3 regions of the Nocardioides sp. WG-D5 genome follow, and region 2 is predicted to be linked to each of the others. Evidence: riboswitches for the same ligand, from Rfam matches in the RefSeq annotation. Region 2 holds a riboswitch; each other region holds the start of a gene.
The links. A riboswitch is a leader RNA that binds a small molecule or an ion and turns the genes downstream of it on or off. The one in region 2 is predicted to bind cobalamin.
Positions count from the first base shown of each region.

Region 1: it holds a riboswitch for cobalamin, as region 2 does, so the genes downstream of both, ACWZJV_RS05825 (ABC transporter substrate-binding protein) here and ACWZJV_RS06685 (ribonucleotide-diphosphate reductase subunit beta) in region 2, are expected to answer to the same signal.
Region 3: it holds a riboswitch for cobalamin, as region 2 does, so the genes downstream of both, ACWZJV_RS22785 (prenyltransferase/squalene oxidase repeat-containing protein) here and ACWZJV_RS06685 (ribonucleotide-diphosphate reductase subunit beta) in region 2, are expected to answer to the same signal.

Region 1 covers NZ_CM132928.1:1,195,254-1,200,872, forward strand. The annotation lists gene ACWZJV_RS05810 (ABC transporter permease) at 1-6, opposite strand, end outside; gene ACWZJV_RS05815 (sugar ABC transporter ATP-binding protein) at 3-1,529, opposite strand; gene ACWZJV_RS05820 (NAD(P)H-dependent oxidoreductase) at 1,708-2,406, shown strand; cobalamin riboswitch at 2,417-2,603, shown strand; gene ACWZJV_RS05825 (ABC transporter substrate-binding protein) at 2,706-3,713, shown strand; gene ACWZJV_RS05830 (FecCD family ABC transporter permease) at 3,713-4,732, shown strand; gene ACWZJV_RS05835 (ABC transporter ATP-binding protein) at 4,729-5,496, shown strand; gene ACWZJV_RS05840 (glycoside hydrolase family 16 protein) at 5,493-5,619, opposite strand, start outside.
Region 2 covers NZ_CM132928.1:1,359,788-1,365,406, forward strand. The annotation lists gene ACWZJV_RS06660 (cobyric acid synthase) at 1-328, shown strand, start outside; gene ACWZJV_RS06665 (cobalt-precorrin-6A reductase) at 325-1,050, shown strand; gene ACWZJV_RS06670 ((2Fe-2S) ferredoxin domain-containing protein) at 1,047-1,718, shown strand; gene ACWZJV_RS06675 (CbtA family protein) at 1,720-2,496, opposite strand; gene ACWZJV_RS06680 (CbtB domain-containing protein) at 2,496-2,711, opposite strand; cobalamin riboswitch at 2,945-3,161, shown strand; gene ACWZJV_RS06685 (ribonucleotide-diphosphate reductase subunit beta) at 3,283-4,287, shown strand; gene ACWZJV_RS06690 (ribonucleotide reductase N-terminal alpha domain-containing protein) at 4,287-5,619, shown strand, end outside.
Region 3 covers NZ_CM132928.1:4,702,107-4,707,725, reverse strand. The annotation lists gene ACWZJV_RS22800 (ABC transporter ATP-binding protein) at 1-619, opposite strand, end outside; gene ACWZJV_RS22795 (CbiQ family ECF transporter T component) at 616-1,728, opposite strand; gene ACWZJV_RS22790 (hypothetical protein) at 1,725-2,345, opposite strand; gene ACWZJV_RS22785 (prenyltransferase/squalene oxidase repeat-containing protein) at 2,339-3,412, opposite strand; cobalamin riboswitch at 3,479-3,600, opposite strand; gene ACWZJV_RS22780 (glycoside hydrolase family 19 protein) at 3,681-4,346, shown strand; gene ACWZJV_RS22775 (NYN domain-containing protein) at 4,416-5,174, opposite strand; gene gatB (Asp-tRNA(Asn)/Glu-tRNA(Gln) amidotransferase subunit GatB) at 5,315-5,619, opposite strand, start outside.

The sequences.
Region 1 (5,619 bases), 160 kb from region 2:
GGTCATGATGCCTCGCTGACGTTCAGAGTGGTGGAGTGGTGGGCCGTCGCCGCCCGCATGACGGCCTCGGGGGTCGCCTCCTCGCGGCTCAGCTCGGCCGTCTGGTGGCCCTCGCTGAGCACGATGACGCGGTCGGCCATCCCGAGCACCTCGGGGAGCTCGGAGGAGATCATCAGGATCCCGAGACCCTCCTGCGCGAGCGTCGAGAGCAGCCGGTGGACCTCGGACTTGGTGCCGACGTCGATGCCCCGGGTGGGCTCGTCGATGATCAGCACCTTCGGCTGGGTGGAGAGCCACTTGGCCAGGACGACCTTCTGCTGGTTGCCGCCCGAGAGCGTGCCTGCCAGGGTGTCGAGGGTCGCGGCCTTGACCTCGAGCCGGGCGGCCCAGTCGGCGGCCGAGCGGTTCTCGATGCCGGTGCTGATCAGCCCGGTGCGGGCGAGCCGGCCGCTCGTCGGCAGGGTGATGTTGCGCGAGATCGGCGCGTCCAGCACGAGGCCGTGCTGGCGGCGGTCCTCGGGCACGAACGCCAGCCCCATCTCGATGGCGCGTCGCGGGTCGCCCGGCGGCACCGGCCGCCCGTCGAGGATGACCTCGCCGCTCTCGTAGGGGTCGACGCCGAAGATCGCCTGGGCGACCTCGCTTCGTCCGGCGCCGACGAGGCCGGCCAGGCCGACGATCTCGCCCTCGCGGACGGTGAGGCTGATGTCCTGGAACAGTCCGGTGCGGGTGAGGCCCCTGACCTCGAGCAGGGGCTTGCCGACGGTGGCCTCGAGCTTCGGGTAGAGGTCGGAGACCTCGCGCCCGACCAGCCGCTGGACGATCTGGTCCTCGGTGACCGCGGCGATCGGGTCGGTGGAGATGTAGGCGCCGTCGCGCATCACCGTGATGGTGTCGCACAGCGCGAACACCTCGTCGAAGCGGTGCGAGATGAAGACGACGGCGCAGCCCTGGTCGCGCAGCGTGCGCGCCACGGTCATCAGCCGCTCGACCTCGTTGCCCGACAGGGCCGCAGTCGGCTCGTCCATGATCAGGACCTTGGCGTCGAGGGAGAGCGCCTTCGCGATCTCGATCAGCTGCTGGTCGGCGATCGAGAGGCCCTCGGTCGGGCGGTCGGGCTCGATCGGCACGCCGAGCCGGGCGAAGAGCTCGACGACCTCGGTGCGCATCGCGGCACGGTCGATCCTGCCCCAGCGGTTGGTCGGCTGGCGCCCCATGAAGATGTTCTCGGTGACCGAGAGGTCGGGGAAGAGGGTCGGCTCCTGGTAGATGACCGCGACTCCGGCCTGCTTGGCCTCGGCGGTGTTGCGGAAGTCGACATGCTCCCCGGCGAGCAGGTAGTCGCCCGCGTCGCGGCGGTAGAGCCCGGCGACGATCTTGACCAGCGTCGACTTCCCGGCTCCGTTCTCCCCCACGAGCGCGTGGATGGATCCGGCCTCGACCCGGAGGCTTCCAGACCGGAGGGCGCGTACGGGGCCGAACGACTTGGCCACGTCCCGCAGCTCCAGTGCGGCGGGTGTGTCCGGCATGGGCAGCTCCTCGAATTGAAAGGTTTCAAGCCTGGTTTACGCTAGTGATGGCAATCACATACGTCAACACTCTTCGGCCGCTAATTTGAGCGAGGTTCGGACTTTGTCGTCAGACCGGCACGACGCCCACCCACATCCAGGCGGGAATCCTGCCGCGTCAGACCGCGTTCAGAGACCCATGCACGCACTCTGGGTATGGGCACATCCGCACGCGTCGTCGCTCAACGGACGGCTGCAGGAGGCGGGCCGGAACGCTCTCGTCGCGGCCGGCTGGACCGTCGACGAGATCGACCTCTATCGAGAAGGTTTCAATCCACTTCTGGTGGAGCGGGGCGAGGCCGACGTACGCCGCCACCAGGACCGCCTGCGGGAGGCCGATCTGCTGGTCGTGCAGTTCCCGCTGTGGTGGTATTCGGTGCCGGCCATCCTGAAGGGCTGGATCGACCGGGTCTTCGAGTCGGGATTCGCCTTCGACGTACCGGATCCGGAGACCGGCAAGCCCCTCAAGTACGGCAAGGGCGGCCTGGCCGGCAAGCGCGCGCTGACCATCGTCACCGCCGGCGATCGGGCCGCGACCCTGGGCCCGCGCGGGATCAGCGGCCACATCGAGGACGTCCTGTGGCCGCTCCTGCACGGCACGTTCTGGTACACCGGGATGGACCCGCTGCGCCCCCACCTGATCACCGACGCCGACACCGTCGACACCGAGGCGATGGCGCGGATCGAGGCCGATCTGAGCGTACGTCTCGAGGGCGTGATGACCGAGCCGCGGATCGCCTACCGGCCGATGGTCGAGGAGCAGTACGACCACACCATCAAGCTCCACGACTCGGTCGCGCCCGGAGAGGACGGGCTCCGCGCCCACCGTGAGGGCTGACGGGCCCGCCTGCTACGGTCTTCGGGCCAGCCGCTCGGGACGTAGTCCCGGCACGGGAACCCGGTGAGAGCCCGGGACTGACGCGCAGCGGTGTGGGTGACGGACGGGACACTGTGCCACTGGGCCCTCGGGCCTGGGAAGGCGTCTCGCGCCGGTCGATCCCGAGTCCGAAGACCTGCTGGCCCTGCAGCAGACCGCTGCCGGTCAGCACGGGCGACGCGTACCAGCCCGCGACCCGCTCGAGGACCGACGTGCACCTGTCCCGCACCATCCGAACGACCCTGGCCCGAACGATCGCCGTGAGCACCGCTCTGGTGCTCGGCGCCGCCCTGACCGGCTGCGGAGCCGATCAGCCCGCCGACGCGCAGAAGGCGGCCGCCGGGACCGCCGGCTTCCCACTCACGATGACCAACTGCGGGCGCGAGATCACGCTCGATGCACCACCCGAGCGGGTCGTCTCGCTCAACCAGGGCTCCACCGAGATCCTGCTCTCGCTCGGCCTCGCCGACCGGATGGCCGGCACCGCGGTCTGGACCGACCCGGTGCTCGACTCGCTCGCCGAGGACAACGAGCGCGTGCCGCGGCTCGCCGACAACTGGCCCTCCTACGAGCGCGTGCTGGAGACCGAGCCCGACTTCATCACCGCCTCCTTCATCAGCACCCTCGGAGAGGGCGGGGTGACCACGCCGGAGGACCTGGAGAGGCTGGGTGTCGGCTCCTACCTCTCCCCTGCCGAGTGCCTCAAGGACAACGAGGGCGACGACGACGGCACCCGTCTCGACCCCCTCGAGATCGAGACGATCTACCAGGAGATCACCGAGCTGGCGCGGATCTTCGGCGTCCCCGAGCGCGGCGAGCAACTGGTCGCCGACCTGTCCCGGCGCCTCGAGGCCGCCGAGAGCAAGGCGCCGGCGGGTGAGGTGAGCGCGATGTACTGGTTCGCCAACTCCGAGTCGCCCTACCTGGCCGGTTGCTGCGGCGGCCCAGGCATCATCGGCCGCGCTCTCGGCATCGAGAACGTCTTCGACGACACGACCGACGAGTGGCCGCAGATCAACTGGGAGACCGTCGCCGAGCGCAACCCTGACGTCATCGTCTTGGGCGACCTGACCCGCAAGAGCCAGACCGCCGAGACCGCCCGCGCCAAGATCGACTATCTGAAGAACAACCCGGTCACCGCGCAGATGGACGCGGTGAAGAACGACCGTTTCGTGACGCTGTCCGGCGCCGAGCTCAACCCCTCGATCCGCACCGTTTACGCGGTCGAGAACGTCGCCGACCAGCTGGCCGCTCTCGGCCTCCGCTGATGGCGGTCCGCGCACTCCCTCGCGCCGGTGTCCTGCTGGCCCTGGCTCCCCTGGTGGTGGTCGCCTCGGTCGCGGGCGCCATCACCGTCGGACCCTCCGACCTGAGCATCGCCGACGTCTACGGTGTCGTCGCGGACCGGGCCGGTCTCGGGGCCTCCGACCTGACCCTGCTCCAGCAGAGCATCGTGTGGGACCTGCGGCTGCCGCGTACGTTGCTCGCGGGGATCTGCGGGGCGGGCCTGGCCATCTGCGGGGTCATCCTGCAGTCGCTGCTGCGCAACCCGCTCGCCGACCCGTTCGTGCTCGGCATCTCCTCGGGCGCCTCCACCGGAGCGGTCTCGATCGTCGTCCTCGGCATCGGGTCGGGCGCGGTCGGGCTCTCCACCGGGGCCTTCGTGGGCGCGCTGGCCTCGTTCGCGCTCGTGCTGCTGCTCGCCTCCCTCGCCGGGGGCACCACCGACCGGCTCATCCTGGCCGGCATCGCCGCGACCCAGCTCTTCTCGGCACTCACCTCGTTCATCGTGTTCACCGCGGCCGACGCCGAGCAGACGCGCGGGGTGCTGTTCTGGCTGCTCGGGTCGCTCTCCTCGGCGAGCTGGACCGACGTGCTCGTGTGCGGGGTGATCGTGCTCGGCGGGCTGCTCTGCTGCGTTCTCGGGGCGGGATGGCTGGACGCGTTCGCGTTCGGCAACGACGCGGCGGCCTCGCTCGGCGTCGACGTCGCGCGCATCCGGGCGGCGCTGCTGGTGCTGACGGCGCTGATGACCGCCGTCATCGTCTCGACGTCGGGAGCGATCGGCTTCGTCGGGCTGGTCCTTCCCCATCTCGCCAGAGCGCTCGTCGGGGTCGGACACCGGCTGCTGCTCCCCGCCACCGCGCTGCTCGGAGCGATCTTCCTGATCTGGGTCGACACCGCGGCCCGGACCGTGATCGACCCCGAGGAGCTCCCCGTCGGGGTGGCGACCGCGCTGGTCGGGGTGCCTGCCTTCGCACTGGTGCTGATGAGGGCACGCCGATGACCGCGCTCGAGGCCGGCCGGGTCAGCTGGGCGCCTCGTGGCCGACTCGTCGTCGATGACGTGTCCCTCCAGGTCGAGGACGGCGCCACCGTCGGGCTGCTCGGGCCCAACGGGTCCGGGAAGTCCTCGCTGATCCGGATCCTGGCCGGGCTACGCCCACCGTCGTCCGGAGAGGTCCTGCTCGACGGCAGCCCGCTCGCCGGCATGTCCCGGCGTCATCTCGCACGCCGGCTCGCGGTCGTCGAGCAGGAGCCGGCGACCAGCCAAGACCTCCGCGTACGCGACGTCGTCGCCCTCGGCCGGATCCCGCACCGCCCGGCCTGGGCGCCCGACAGCGCCCAGGACCGCGCCGTCATCGAGGAGGCCGCCACCCATGCCGGCATCGCCGACCGCCTCGAGCAGCGCTTCTCGACCCTGTCGGGCGGCGAGCGGCAGCGTACGCAGATCGCCCGGGCGCTCGTCCAGGAGCCGGAGATCCTGCTCCTGGACGAGCCGACGAACCACCTCGACGTACGTCACCAGCTGGCGCTGCTCGCGCTGGTCCGCCGGATGCCCACGACCTGCCTGGTCGCCCTGCACGACCTCAACCTCGCCGCCGCCTACTGCGATCAGGTCTTCGTGCTCGCCGAGGGCCGCGTCGTGGCCGGAGGCCCGCCCGCCGAGGTGCTGACCGAGTCCCTGATCGCCGAGGTCTACGGCGTCCGCGCCCGGGTGCACGACGACGAGGGCCTCGTCATCCGCTTCCTCGGTCCGGTCAGCGCCTAGAGCTGCGAGTCGTAGACGCGTACGTAGTCCACGACCATGCGCTGGGGGAACTGGGTCGTGCCGTCGGGGTTGCCGGGCCAGTTGCCGCCGACCGCGACGTTGAGGATGAAGAAGAACGGCTGG
Region 2 (5,619 bases):
CTTGGAGGGCGACGCCCTCCGGGGCGCGTTCCTGCAGGCGACGCTGGGTCGCGAACCGTCCTCGGTCTCCTTCACGGCGGCCCGTGAACGCCGCCTGGACCTGATCGCCGACCTCGTCGAGGAGCACCTCGACGTCGACGCCCTGCTCGACCTCGCCGTCTCCCCCGTCGGTCGAGCCGACGTCGTGAGGGACGAACGACGTCGTGTCGAGACCAACACAGTCCCCTCGAGGTCGACAGAGGACTGTGTTGGTCTCGACACGCCTCCGCCTAACGGCTCCGGCGGCTCGACCAGCGGGGGCGGCTCGACCAGCGGGGGTATCCGATGAGGCTGCTGATCCTGGGCGGGACCGGGGAGGCTCGGGACCTGGCGGCACGGCTGGTCGAGGAGGGGGTGGCGGTCACCTCCTCGTTGGCGGGCCGGGTGGCTCGGCCGCGGCTGCCGGTGGGGGCGGTGCGGATCGGCGGCTTCGGAGGGGTCGAGGGCTTGAGGGGGGCTCTCGACCACTTCGACGCCGTCGTCGACGCGACGCACCCGTTCGCGCGCGGCATCTCGGCCAACGCGGCCACGGCCTGCGCGCAGACCGGGCATCCGCTGCTCCGGCTGGAGCGGCCGGGCTGGCCGGCGGACCCGTCCTGGACCTACGTCGACACCCACGACGAGGCCGCCGCGCTCGCCTCCGGTCTCGGGAGGCGTCCCTTCATCACCGTCGGACGCCAGGAGCTGGCCCGGTTCGTCCCGGCGCTCGCGGGCCACGAGGCTCTGGCCCGCGTGGTCGACCCGCCCGACCTCGACCTGCCCGAGCCCTGGACGCTGCTGACCAGCCGTGGCCCCTACGAGATCGAGGGCGAGCTCGCGCTGATGCATGAGCACCGCACCGACGTGCTCATCACCAAGGACTCCGGCGGCACCTTCACCTGGCCGAAGATGGCCGCGGCCGCCGAGCTCGGCGTGCCCGTCGTGGTCGTACGCCGACCCACCGCCGCCGACGGCGTCCGCACCGTCGACGACGTCGCCGAGGCGGTCGCCTGGGTCCGGAGCCTCGGATGAGGGTGGTCGTCGGGATGTCGGTGACCGACGTCGACCGCCGCCAGGACCTGCTCGGTTGGGCCGGCGAGCTCGACGCGAGCCTCGCCTTCCTGCAGATGGGCGGCCCGTCCCTCTCCGCAGAGCTGACCCGGCTCGCCGACGCCGGTGCGGAGACGATCACCCTGGCCGGGGTCAGCCTCGGCCCGCTCGCCCCGGGCCACTCCTGGCTGCGCCGGATCGCGGCCCACTGGTGGCGCGAGCGCGCGGGCGAGCCTCCCACGATCCAGGTGGCGACCGCTCTGGCGACCACGCGTGACGAGCTCGCCGAGGTGCTGGCCGAGACCAGACCGATCACCGGCACCGAGCCCGGGCTCACCTCCCCCGCCTGGGAGCGGGTCCCCGGCCACGTACGTCAGGTGCTGATCTGCCGCGGCCCGCGCTGCACCGCGAAGGGCTCCGAGGAGGTGGCCAGGGCGGTCGTCCTGGGCGCGATGGAGGCCGGTCTCGGCGACGACGACCTGCTGATCACCCACACCGGCTGCCAGTTCCCGTGCAACCAGGCGCCGGTGCTCAGCGTGCAGCCCGACGACGTCTGGTACGGCAACGTGGAAGCGGCCGCCGCCCGGGTGATCGTGCGCGATCACCTGGACGGCGGCCGTCCCGTGGAGGCCTACCGCCTCCCCCGCTAGCTCACAGGCTGGCGGCCAGGGCCTTGCGTTCCGCGACAGCGCGCTCTGCCGCGTACAGACGAATGACCAGTCCGGTCAGTGCCACTCCGAGCACGCCCCACATCGTGGCGAGCGTGATCAGCGAGGCCCGGCGGAAGAACCACAGCGTGTCGGCCGGGAAGTCCCCGACCTCGTTGACCGTCGTGAACAGCTCTCCGGCGACGACCATCACGGCCAGGTAGGCCGCGGTCGCGCCGACGACGGCGAGGTAGGTGCCGAACCGCCCGCGCAGCCGCACCGCGGCGTACGTCACGACCACCGCCGCCACGACCGAGAGGGCCTGGAAGGCGAAGTAGACCGCGGTGCGTACGCCGATGGTGTCGCCGCTGCCGACCGCCGGCGGGGTCGCCGGGTATTTGAGGAACGGCACGAGTGCGACCGCGACGAACCCGATCAGGGTGACCAGCGCCGTCGACTGGCCCGGCGTGAGCCGTCCCAGACGACCCAGCGTTGCCGCGGCGACCAGCCCGACGATGCCGCCGAGCGCGACGCCGACCGCGAGGGTGCCGGTCAGCAGCCCCCAGGTGCTCTGGTTGGTGCGGGAGACCTCGGCGGCCTCCTCCTCGCCCTCAGCACCTTCGGCGGCATGCGAGTGCGAGTGTCCGTCGCCGCCGGCCTCCTCCAGCGCGATGGCAGCACCGACCTGCGGCTCACCGACGGCGTACGCCACCAGGAAGGTGGCGACTCCGGCGAGGAGGCCGGCTAGGAGGCCGCGTACGAGAAAGGCACGCGGGCTCATCAGTGGCAGGGGTAGCCGAGCAGGTGACGACCGTCGTGGACCCACTCGTGGATCAGGGTGCCCGACGGGATCGAGACGGCGCCCTGGTCGGCGCTGATGAAGAAGAGCGCCAGGAGACCGAGCAGACCGAAGAAGAGCGCCCAGGGGGCGAGCTCACGGAGCGGGATGGTGGGCAGATCTGCGCCGGCGACCGGCGCCACAGCGTGCTGCGACATATGTCCTCCTCAGGGATACCTGCGTCCCTGTTCGTTGGGGTTGGACGGACATTCGGGTCTGACTCCACCGCCGCGAGGCGGTGTCACAGTAGCGCGACTGTGCCGGAGTTCCACCGGCTTCCTCATGTCCGTTGGCGGCATCATGCCACGTCGGGACGCTGGCCGCACCCACAGCGTTCCATGGAGTCGGCGAAACACAAGATCTAGGAAGTTGCATTGGTGTAATTCCCGCATATAGTGGTGCCCGCAGCTGGTTCTCCCACCTCGGCGACGAGGCGGGAGAGGCAAGAGGGAACCCGGTGCGAGTCCGGGACTGCCCCGCAGCGGTGAGTGGGAACGACCGCCGTCACGAAGCACTGGGAGCAAGCCGGCTCCTGGGAAGCGACGGCCACTAGGACCGAGCACGAGACGCCCACGAGTCCGAAGACCTGCCAGTGCCCACCTCATGGTGGGGTCCGCGACCTCGAGGGAAGGTCAGGGGATCGAGCGCGTACGACGCCGTCCTCTCCTGCCCCGGCACGGATGCACGAGACATCCAGCGGGCCGCGGGGCCCGCCTGAACAAGGGGGGTATGGGCTTGATCGACACCGAGGGTCTACCGATCCGCACCGAGAAGTCGGCGTACGTCTTCGACTATCCGATGGCCGAGGACCTGGCCAAGAAGCAGCGGAGCATCTTCTGGACCGCCGAGGAGATCCCGGTCGAGAACGACAAGCAGGACTTCCTGGTCAACATGACCGACGCCGAGCAGGCTGCGGTCAAGACGACGCTGAAGCTGTTCACCATCTACGAGCTGATCCTCGGCGGCGAGGTGTGGGGCGACCGGCTCTTCCACGCGTTCCCGCGGCCCGAGATCCAGATGATGACCAACGCCTTCTCCTTCGCCGAGCTGAACATGCACGCGCCGTTCTACGCGAAGCTCAACAAGACGCTGATGATCGACACCGAGGAGTTCTACGACTCCTACAAGAACGACCCGGTGCTGGCCGAGCGGATCGCCTTCGTGTGGGACGCCATCGCCGACGAGGACCTGCTCTACGCGCTGAGCGTCTTCACGCTGATGGAGAACTGCGTCCTCTACTCCAACTTCGCCTTCCTCAAGCACTTCCAGTCCGGTGGCAAGAACCTGCTGCAGAACGTGATCAGCGGCATCAACTTCTCCGCCCGCGACGAGAACCTGCACGCCACCGGCGGTGCCTGGCTGTTCAACACGACGCTGGACGAGTACGCCGCGACCGTCCCGGCCGACAAGTTCGAGGCCGAGCGCGACGACCTCTTCGCCCGCGTCCGCGGCGTCGCCGAGCACCTCTACGCCCACGAGGCCCGGATCGTGGAGATGCTCTTCGCCCACGGGCCGATCACCGGCATCGAGCAGGCCGATCTGGAGGCCTTCGTGCGCTCCCGCATCGACATGACCCTGGAGAACATGCGGATGGAGCCGCTGTTCGGGGTCGAGACCAACCCGGTCGCCGAGTGGTTCTACGCCGGCATCAACGGCACCCAGTTCCACGACTTCTTCCAGGTCACCGGCAACGAATACAACCGCAACATCGGCGAGACGGAGTTCGAGTTCTGATGAGCAGCACCAGCTGGGAGGCGCTCTCCGCCGAGCGCAAGGCACTGCAGGACGAGGGCACCGTGCCTGCCTTCATGACCACCGCGGGCTACGCGATGTTCAAGGCCAAGTACACCGTCGCGGACCAGAGCGTCCGCGAGCGCTACGAGACCATCGCGGCCACCGCCGGCGGGCTGGCCGACGAGATGTACCCCCGCGAGGACGGCGTCTCCTGGACGGAGCCGTTCTTCGAGGCGATCTGGAACGGCTGGCTCTCCCCCTCGACGCCGGTGCTGTCCAACCTCGGCACCGACCGCGGCCTGCCGGTCTCGTGCGAGGGGTCCTACGTCGAGGACTCGGTCTGGGGCTTCTACGAGACCCTCAAGGAGGCCGCGATCCTGTCCCAGAACGGGTTCGGCACCTCGGCGTACCTCGGTGACGTCCGGCCGCGCGGCGCGAAGTTCAGCGACAACGGCAAGGCCAACGGCGTGGTCCCGGTCTTCTGCAACTTCGTGGAGATGACCAACCAGATCAGCCAGGGCGCCACCCGCCGCGGCTCCTGGGCGGGCTACCTGCCCGTGGACCACCCGGACTTCTACGAGCTCGCCGACCTGATCTTCCGCGAGCCGGCCAACAAGAACGTCGGCTGGATCTTCAGCCAGGCCTTCATCGACCGGATGCTCGCCGGCGACAAGGACGCGCTGGAGCGCTACCAGCGGGTGCTGAAGATCCGGGTCGTGCTGGGCAAGGGCTACATCTGGAAGGTCGACACCGTCAACGCGGCGCAGACCGAGTCCTACCAGGCCAACGGCCTGGCCAACAAGGCCTCCAACCTGTGCTCGGAGATCACCCTCTTCAGCGACGAGGACCACTCCTACACCTGCGTGCTCTCCTCGCTGAACCTGTCGACCTACGACGAGTGGAAGGACCAGGACACCGCGTACGTCGCGACCGTCTTCCTGGACGCGGTCGCCGAGGCGTTCCTGCGCAAGGCGCGTACCATCCGCGGTCTGGAGCGGGCGGTGCGCTACACCGAGAAGGCCCGCAGCCTGGGCCTCGGCGTGATGGGCTACCACGACTACCTGCAGAAGCAGCGGGTGCCGTTCGAGTCGGACAAGGCGGCAGCGCTGAACAAGGACATCTTCGAGCGGATCTCGTCCCGTGCCGACGCCGCCTCGCGGTGGATGGGCTCGGTCGCCGGCATCCCCGAGTGGTGCGTCGGACGGCGCAACTCCCACCTCATGGCGATCGCGCCGACGATGAGCACCGCGGTGATCGTCGGCGGCACCAGCCAGGGCATCGAGCCGTACGTCGCCAACGTCTGGAACCAGACCACCTCCGCCGGCGAGATGC
Region 3 (5,619 bases), 2.6 Mb from region 2:
GCACGACCCGCTCGAGGCGGTGCTCGGCGAGGACGACGGAGGTGCCGAGGTCGTGGACCAGCCGGGTGATGGTGGCGAGCACGTCCTCGGCGGCAGTGGGGTCGAGGGCGGAGGTGGGCTCGTCGAGCACGACGACCCGCGGGTGGGTGGTGAGCACCGAGCCGATCGCGACGCGCTGCTGCTGCCCACCCGAGAGCGTACGCAGCGACCGCTGCCGCAGCTCGGCGATGCCGAGCAGGTCGAGGGTCTCCTCGACGCGGCGCCGCATGGTCGCGGGCGGGAGGCCGAGCTGCTCCATCCCGTAGGCGAGCTCCTCCTCGACCGTGTCGGTGACGAAGCCGGCCACCGGGTCCTGCCCGACGTAGCCGATGATCCCGGCGCGCTCGCGCGGCGGCGTACGGATGATCGAGGCCCCGTCCAGCAGCAGGTCACCCTCGAGCGCGCCGCCGGAGAAGCGGGGCACCAGGCCCGCGATGACCCCCAGGAGGGTCGACTTCCCGGAGCCGGTCGGGCCGGAGACGAGCAGCAGCTCGCCCTCCTCGACGGTGAGGTCGACGTCCTTGAGCACGTGCTCGGAGGAGTCGGGCGGGGTGAACGTGATCCCTCGCAGCTCGATCATGCGGCGGTCTCCTCCTCGACGAGTGATGCCGGAACCGGCGCGGCGACGGCCGGGAGCAGCCCGACGAGCACGCCTGCCATCGCGGTCAGGGTGACCCCGGGCGCGGCGCTCACGCCGGGGAAGGCCACCGGGACCTGTGACCGGGCGACCCACCAGCCCGCGGTCGCGACGACGATCCCGCTCAGCCCCACCACGACCTCCGGCCAGCGCCACCGGTCCGGCCGGTAGACGGTCCGGGAAACCCGGCGACCGGCCAACCTCAGCCCGATGGCCGCGGCCCCGACGCCGAGCACCAGCATGCTGGTCGCCAGCCAGCCCGGCGTGGTCCCGTCCAGCACCGCGTAGACACCGGCACAGAGCCCGACGAGCGAGACCAGCATGAGCACCGAGGTGACCCGCCTGGTGGCGACGGGGACCCCGGCCGTACGTCCGTAGCCACGCGTGTCCATGCCGGCCGCGAGCGCCATCGACCGCTCCAGCGCGTCCTCGAGCACCGGGACCAGGAAGCGGCGCAGCCGCTTGACCCTCCCGGTCGCCCCTGCCCGCAGCCGCTGCGCGGCACGGACCCGCTGCACCGACTCGGCCAGCTGGGGCAGCACGGTCACCGCGACCACGACCGCGGTGCCGATCTCGTAGAGCGCCGGCGGCAGCGACCGCAGCAGTCGCTTCGGGTTGGCCAGCGCGTTGGCCGCACCGACGCAGATCACGATCACGCCGAGCCGCATGCCGTCGTAGAGGCCGGCCAGCAGCGCCTCGCGGGTGAGCGGCCCGAGCAGCCGGATCCCCAGCACCCATTCGGGAAGCGGGATCTCGGGCAGGTAGATGAGCACGTGACCCGGCACGGCGCCCAGGAGCACCCGGAAGAGCACCCGGGTCGCCACGATGAACAGGGCGAGGCCGACGTAGAGCCGGAACGCCTTCGCCCACGGTTGCTCCCCGCGGCGGGCCGCGACCACGACCGAGACCACCCCCACCAGCAGCAGGAGCAGCAGCAGGTTGGTGGTGAAGGAGGCGTACGCAGCCAGGCCGATCGCCCACACCCACCACGCGACGGGGTGCAGATCCCGGGGCAGGCGCGCGACCGCGGCTGTGCGGATCAGCGTGCTCATCGCCGACGCCACCACACGACACCGGCGACGGAGAAGAGGGCGAGGATCCCGGCGGGAGCGACCCAGACAGGCAGCTGCCGGGGCTCGGAGGGTGAGTTCTCCGGAGATAACTCCGGCGACGGGCTTGAGGGCGCCCCCACAGCATCCCCAAGCTCCGTCGCCGGAGCGGTAACGACATCGTCGTCTATCCACGTGAACGCAACACCCTGCCCGGAGGTCACGCTGATTTCGGTAACATTTCTGGAGGCATAGCTCCAGGCCCCGGATTCGTCGGTGACCCACAGCGACCAGTAGGCGTCGGCGGGCGGCATCTGGGCGCAGCCGGCGTTCTTCGGCCGGCCGTCGACGCGGCAGACGACGCTGGGCATCGAGGTCACGTAGGTGAGCGGATGTCCTGCCTTCTCGAAGAGGTCGGCGCCGGTGTCGCCCTCCTCGGGCCGGACGCAGGTGACCTCGGGGTCGCCGCCCAGCGCGTTGGGCTCGACGACGACGGTGACGCCGTCACACGCCTCGTCAGACCGCGAGACGGCGGCCGACGCGGAGGCGGGGGTGACGACGAGTGCGGTGGCCCCGGCGAGGGTCGCCAGGGCCACGCGAGCGGACCGCAGGATCAGCACGAGCTCTTCGCGGTCGCGTCCTTGGGCAGGTAGACCAGCGACGGCAGCGCCTGGGCGGCCGCGAGGCGGTACATCCCCTCGGACTCCTTGGTCAGCCCCTTGGTGTTGCCCTCGGTCAGGGCGGCGTCGTCGTAGGCCACCGCGCCGACGTCGTCGCCGCAGGTCACGACGTGCTCGGCGACCCAGGACGCCGCCTTCTCGGCGGCGTCGGTCTCCCCGGCGCGCCCGAACGCCCACCCGGCCAGGCCGGTGGTGTTGGAGTTGGCGATGTTGCCGGTGGCGGCCTTGAAGGACCCGTCCTCGGCCTGGGTCTCCTTCAGCCACTCGACGCCTGCCTCGACCGCCTTCTCGGCCTCGGGAGAGGCCACCGAGGACAGCGCGATCAGCGCGAACGCAGTGGCGTCGGCGTCCGGCGCGGCCTTCGGGTCGGCGTCGCAGGTCTGGTCGGCGGCCGCGGGGTCGGCGGTGAACGTGACCCGGAACCAGCCCTCCTCGCACTGCTGCCCGGCCAGGAACTCCGCGGCGGCCGTGGCCTCCTTGCTCTCCGCGTTGCTCAGCGCCCACACGGCGTACGACTGGCCGATGGTGTTGGAGTAGTCGGCCGCCTTCTTGTTCTTGGGGTCGAGCTCGTCGGCGATGCGGCCGTTCTCGGCGACGGTGCCCTCGAGCTGCTTCAGCAGACCGGGGTCGGAGGCGTCGACGTTCTGCTGGAGGACGAGCGCCTTGGCCGTGGCCCCGGCCGAGGTGACCGTGCCGAACCCCGGCGAGGTGTAGGCCTTCTTGTTCTTCATCACGGCCGCGACGATCGTGGCGATCTCCTCGTCGTAGCCGCCGACCTCGGCCAGCGCGATCCCGATGTCGGCGCTGAGGCCGAAGTCGTCGGTGCCGTACTGCGCGTTGTGGGCCACACCCTTCGGGGCCTGGGCGACGAGCCAGTCGGCCACCGAGGTGGACACCTTCGCGTCGTAGGCGGGCTTCTCCCCCTCCTCGACGGCCTTCTCGCCGCAGCCGGCGAGCGAGGTGAGGGCGAGGGCGGCGGCGATGCCACCGAGGACGGTCTTCTTCATGGTTCCTTCCGCGCTGTTCGTCGGGAAGGCCCAGGGCCGACCCGCTGCTTTCCACGACAGCGTCAGGTCAGTACGCGTCCGTCGGCAGGTGCTCCGGCTCGCTCAGGACCCTCGATGTCCTGGGCCTACGGTTGCGGGTCAGCGCCGGGATTCGACCGGCTTCCCCCACCACGGCGTGTGTTGATTGAGGCTCTGCTTTGATGCGGGGCAATCCTATGCCGCGCACGCCCTGCTTGCGGGATCGCCGTCGAGCAGTCACTCTGTCCCCATGCGCCACCGGATTCTCGGCCTTGTCGCAACCTCGATCTCGGCCACCCTTCTCGCTCTCTGCCCGACCACGACGGCTCTCGCGGCACCGGATCGGACCTCGGTCACGTACGACGACCTCGTCGCCATGTTCGGCGACAAGGTCGGGAACAAGAAGACCGTCGAGACCGGGCTGCCGACGCTCAACCGCGCCATGGACGACGCTCGGATCACGACCCCCTACCGGCAGGCGGCCTACCTGGCCACGCTCGCCAACGAGAGCTCCTTCCACCACGACGCCAAGGGCCCCCGCGACAAGCGGAAGTACGCCGGCCGCGGCTACATCCAGCTGACCGGCGAGGCCAACTACACCGACGCCGGCGCCTACTTCGGGATCGACCTGCGCCGCCGCCCCGAGCTGGCTCGGTCGCTGGACCACAGCGCGCCGATCTCGCGGTGGTACTGGACCGTCGCCCGCGACATCAACCCGCTCGCCGACGACCTCGAGATGGGCAAGGTCAACGCGGCGATCGGCTATCCCCACAACAAGGAGGAGGACGCCGAGCGCTGCCGCGACTTCAAGGCCGCGCTGAAGCACCTCAACGGCTCGGTGCCCAAGGGGATCGACTGCACCCGCCCGAAGCCGAAGAAGGCAGACGACCAGGACCGCACCGCGGACGCCTCCTAGCAGTACGACGTCGTACAGACATACGTCACGCCGCCGCGTTGATCTCGTGGGTCGCTCGCTGACGCTCGCTCACTTCTTGATGCGCTTGTCGCTGACCGCGATCGCCGAGGTGCCCTCGTCCTTGAGCTCGAAGAGGTCGATCGCCTTGATGAGCTTGGTCCAGGTGGCGTAGCCGTAGTTGCGGGGATCCTCGGAGGACTGGTTGCGGATGCGCGAGACGACCGTGCCGACCAGGGCCCAGCCGTCGTCGTCGGCGGCCGCGGCGATGGAGTTGCGCAGCAGCTGGATCAACCGGGCGTTGCGCTTCAGCACCTGCCCCGTGGTCGCCGAGGAGGACGGCTTGCGGGCGGGGGTGGCGCCGGCCTCGGCGTCGGCGTCGGTCTCCTCCTCGGAGCCGCCGAGCTTCTCCACCACGGTGAACCGGGTGCAGGCGCTCTTGAACGGCGCCGGCGTCTTCTCCCGGCCGTAGCCGTAGACCGCGCGTCCCTTCTCCCGCAGATAGTGCACCAGCGGGGTGAAGTCGGAGTCGGAGGAGACCAGCGCGAACGCGTCCGGGATCGCCGCATGCAGCAGCTCGACGGCGTCGATGGCGAGCGCCATGTCGGAGGCGTTCTTGTGGGCGGTCAGGTCGAACTGCTGCATCGGCCGGATCGCGGCGTCGTGCAGCTCCTCGATCCACCCCTTCAGCTCGGGCTTGGTCCAGTTCCCGTAGGCCCGGCGGATCGTCACCTCGCCGTACTCGGCCAGGTCGTTGAGGATCGCGTCGATCTTGGCCGCGGGGGCGTTGTCGGCGTCGATGAGCAGGGCGATGCGGAAGGGCTCGGTCACCGGATCAGTGTGGCAGGAAGAGGAATGTGTTGGTCTCGACACGCCTTCGCCTAGCGGCTCCGGCGGCTCGACCAGCGCACGCTGGTCGAGCCGGGAGGCCGGCTGCGGCCGAGCGTGTCGAGACCAACACAGTCGCTACATCAGGCGAGCTTCTCCAGGATCAGCTCGCGGACGCGCTTGGCGTCGGCCTTGCCGCCGGTCGCCTTCATGACCGCACCGATGAGGGCACCGGCCGCGGCCTGGTTGCCGCCTCGGATCTTCTCGGCGACAGCGGGCTGGGCGTCGATCGCCTCGTCGACGGCTGCGCCGAGCGCACCGTCGTCGGAGACCACGGCGAGGCCGCGGGCGTCGACGATCTCGGCGACCGTGCCCTCACCGGCCAGCAGGCCCTCGAAGACCTGGCGGGCGAGCTTGTCGGTCAGCGAGCCGCCGTCGACCAGCTTCT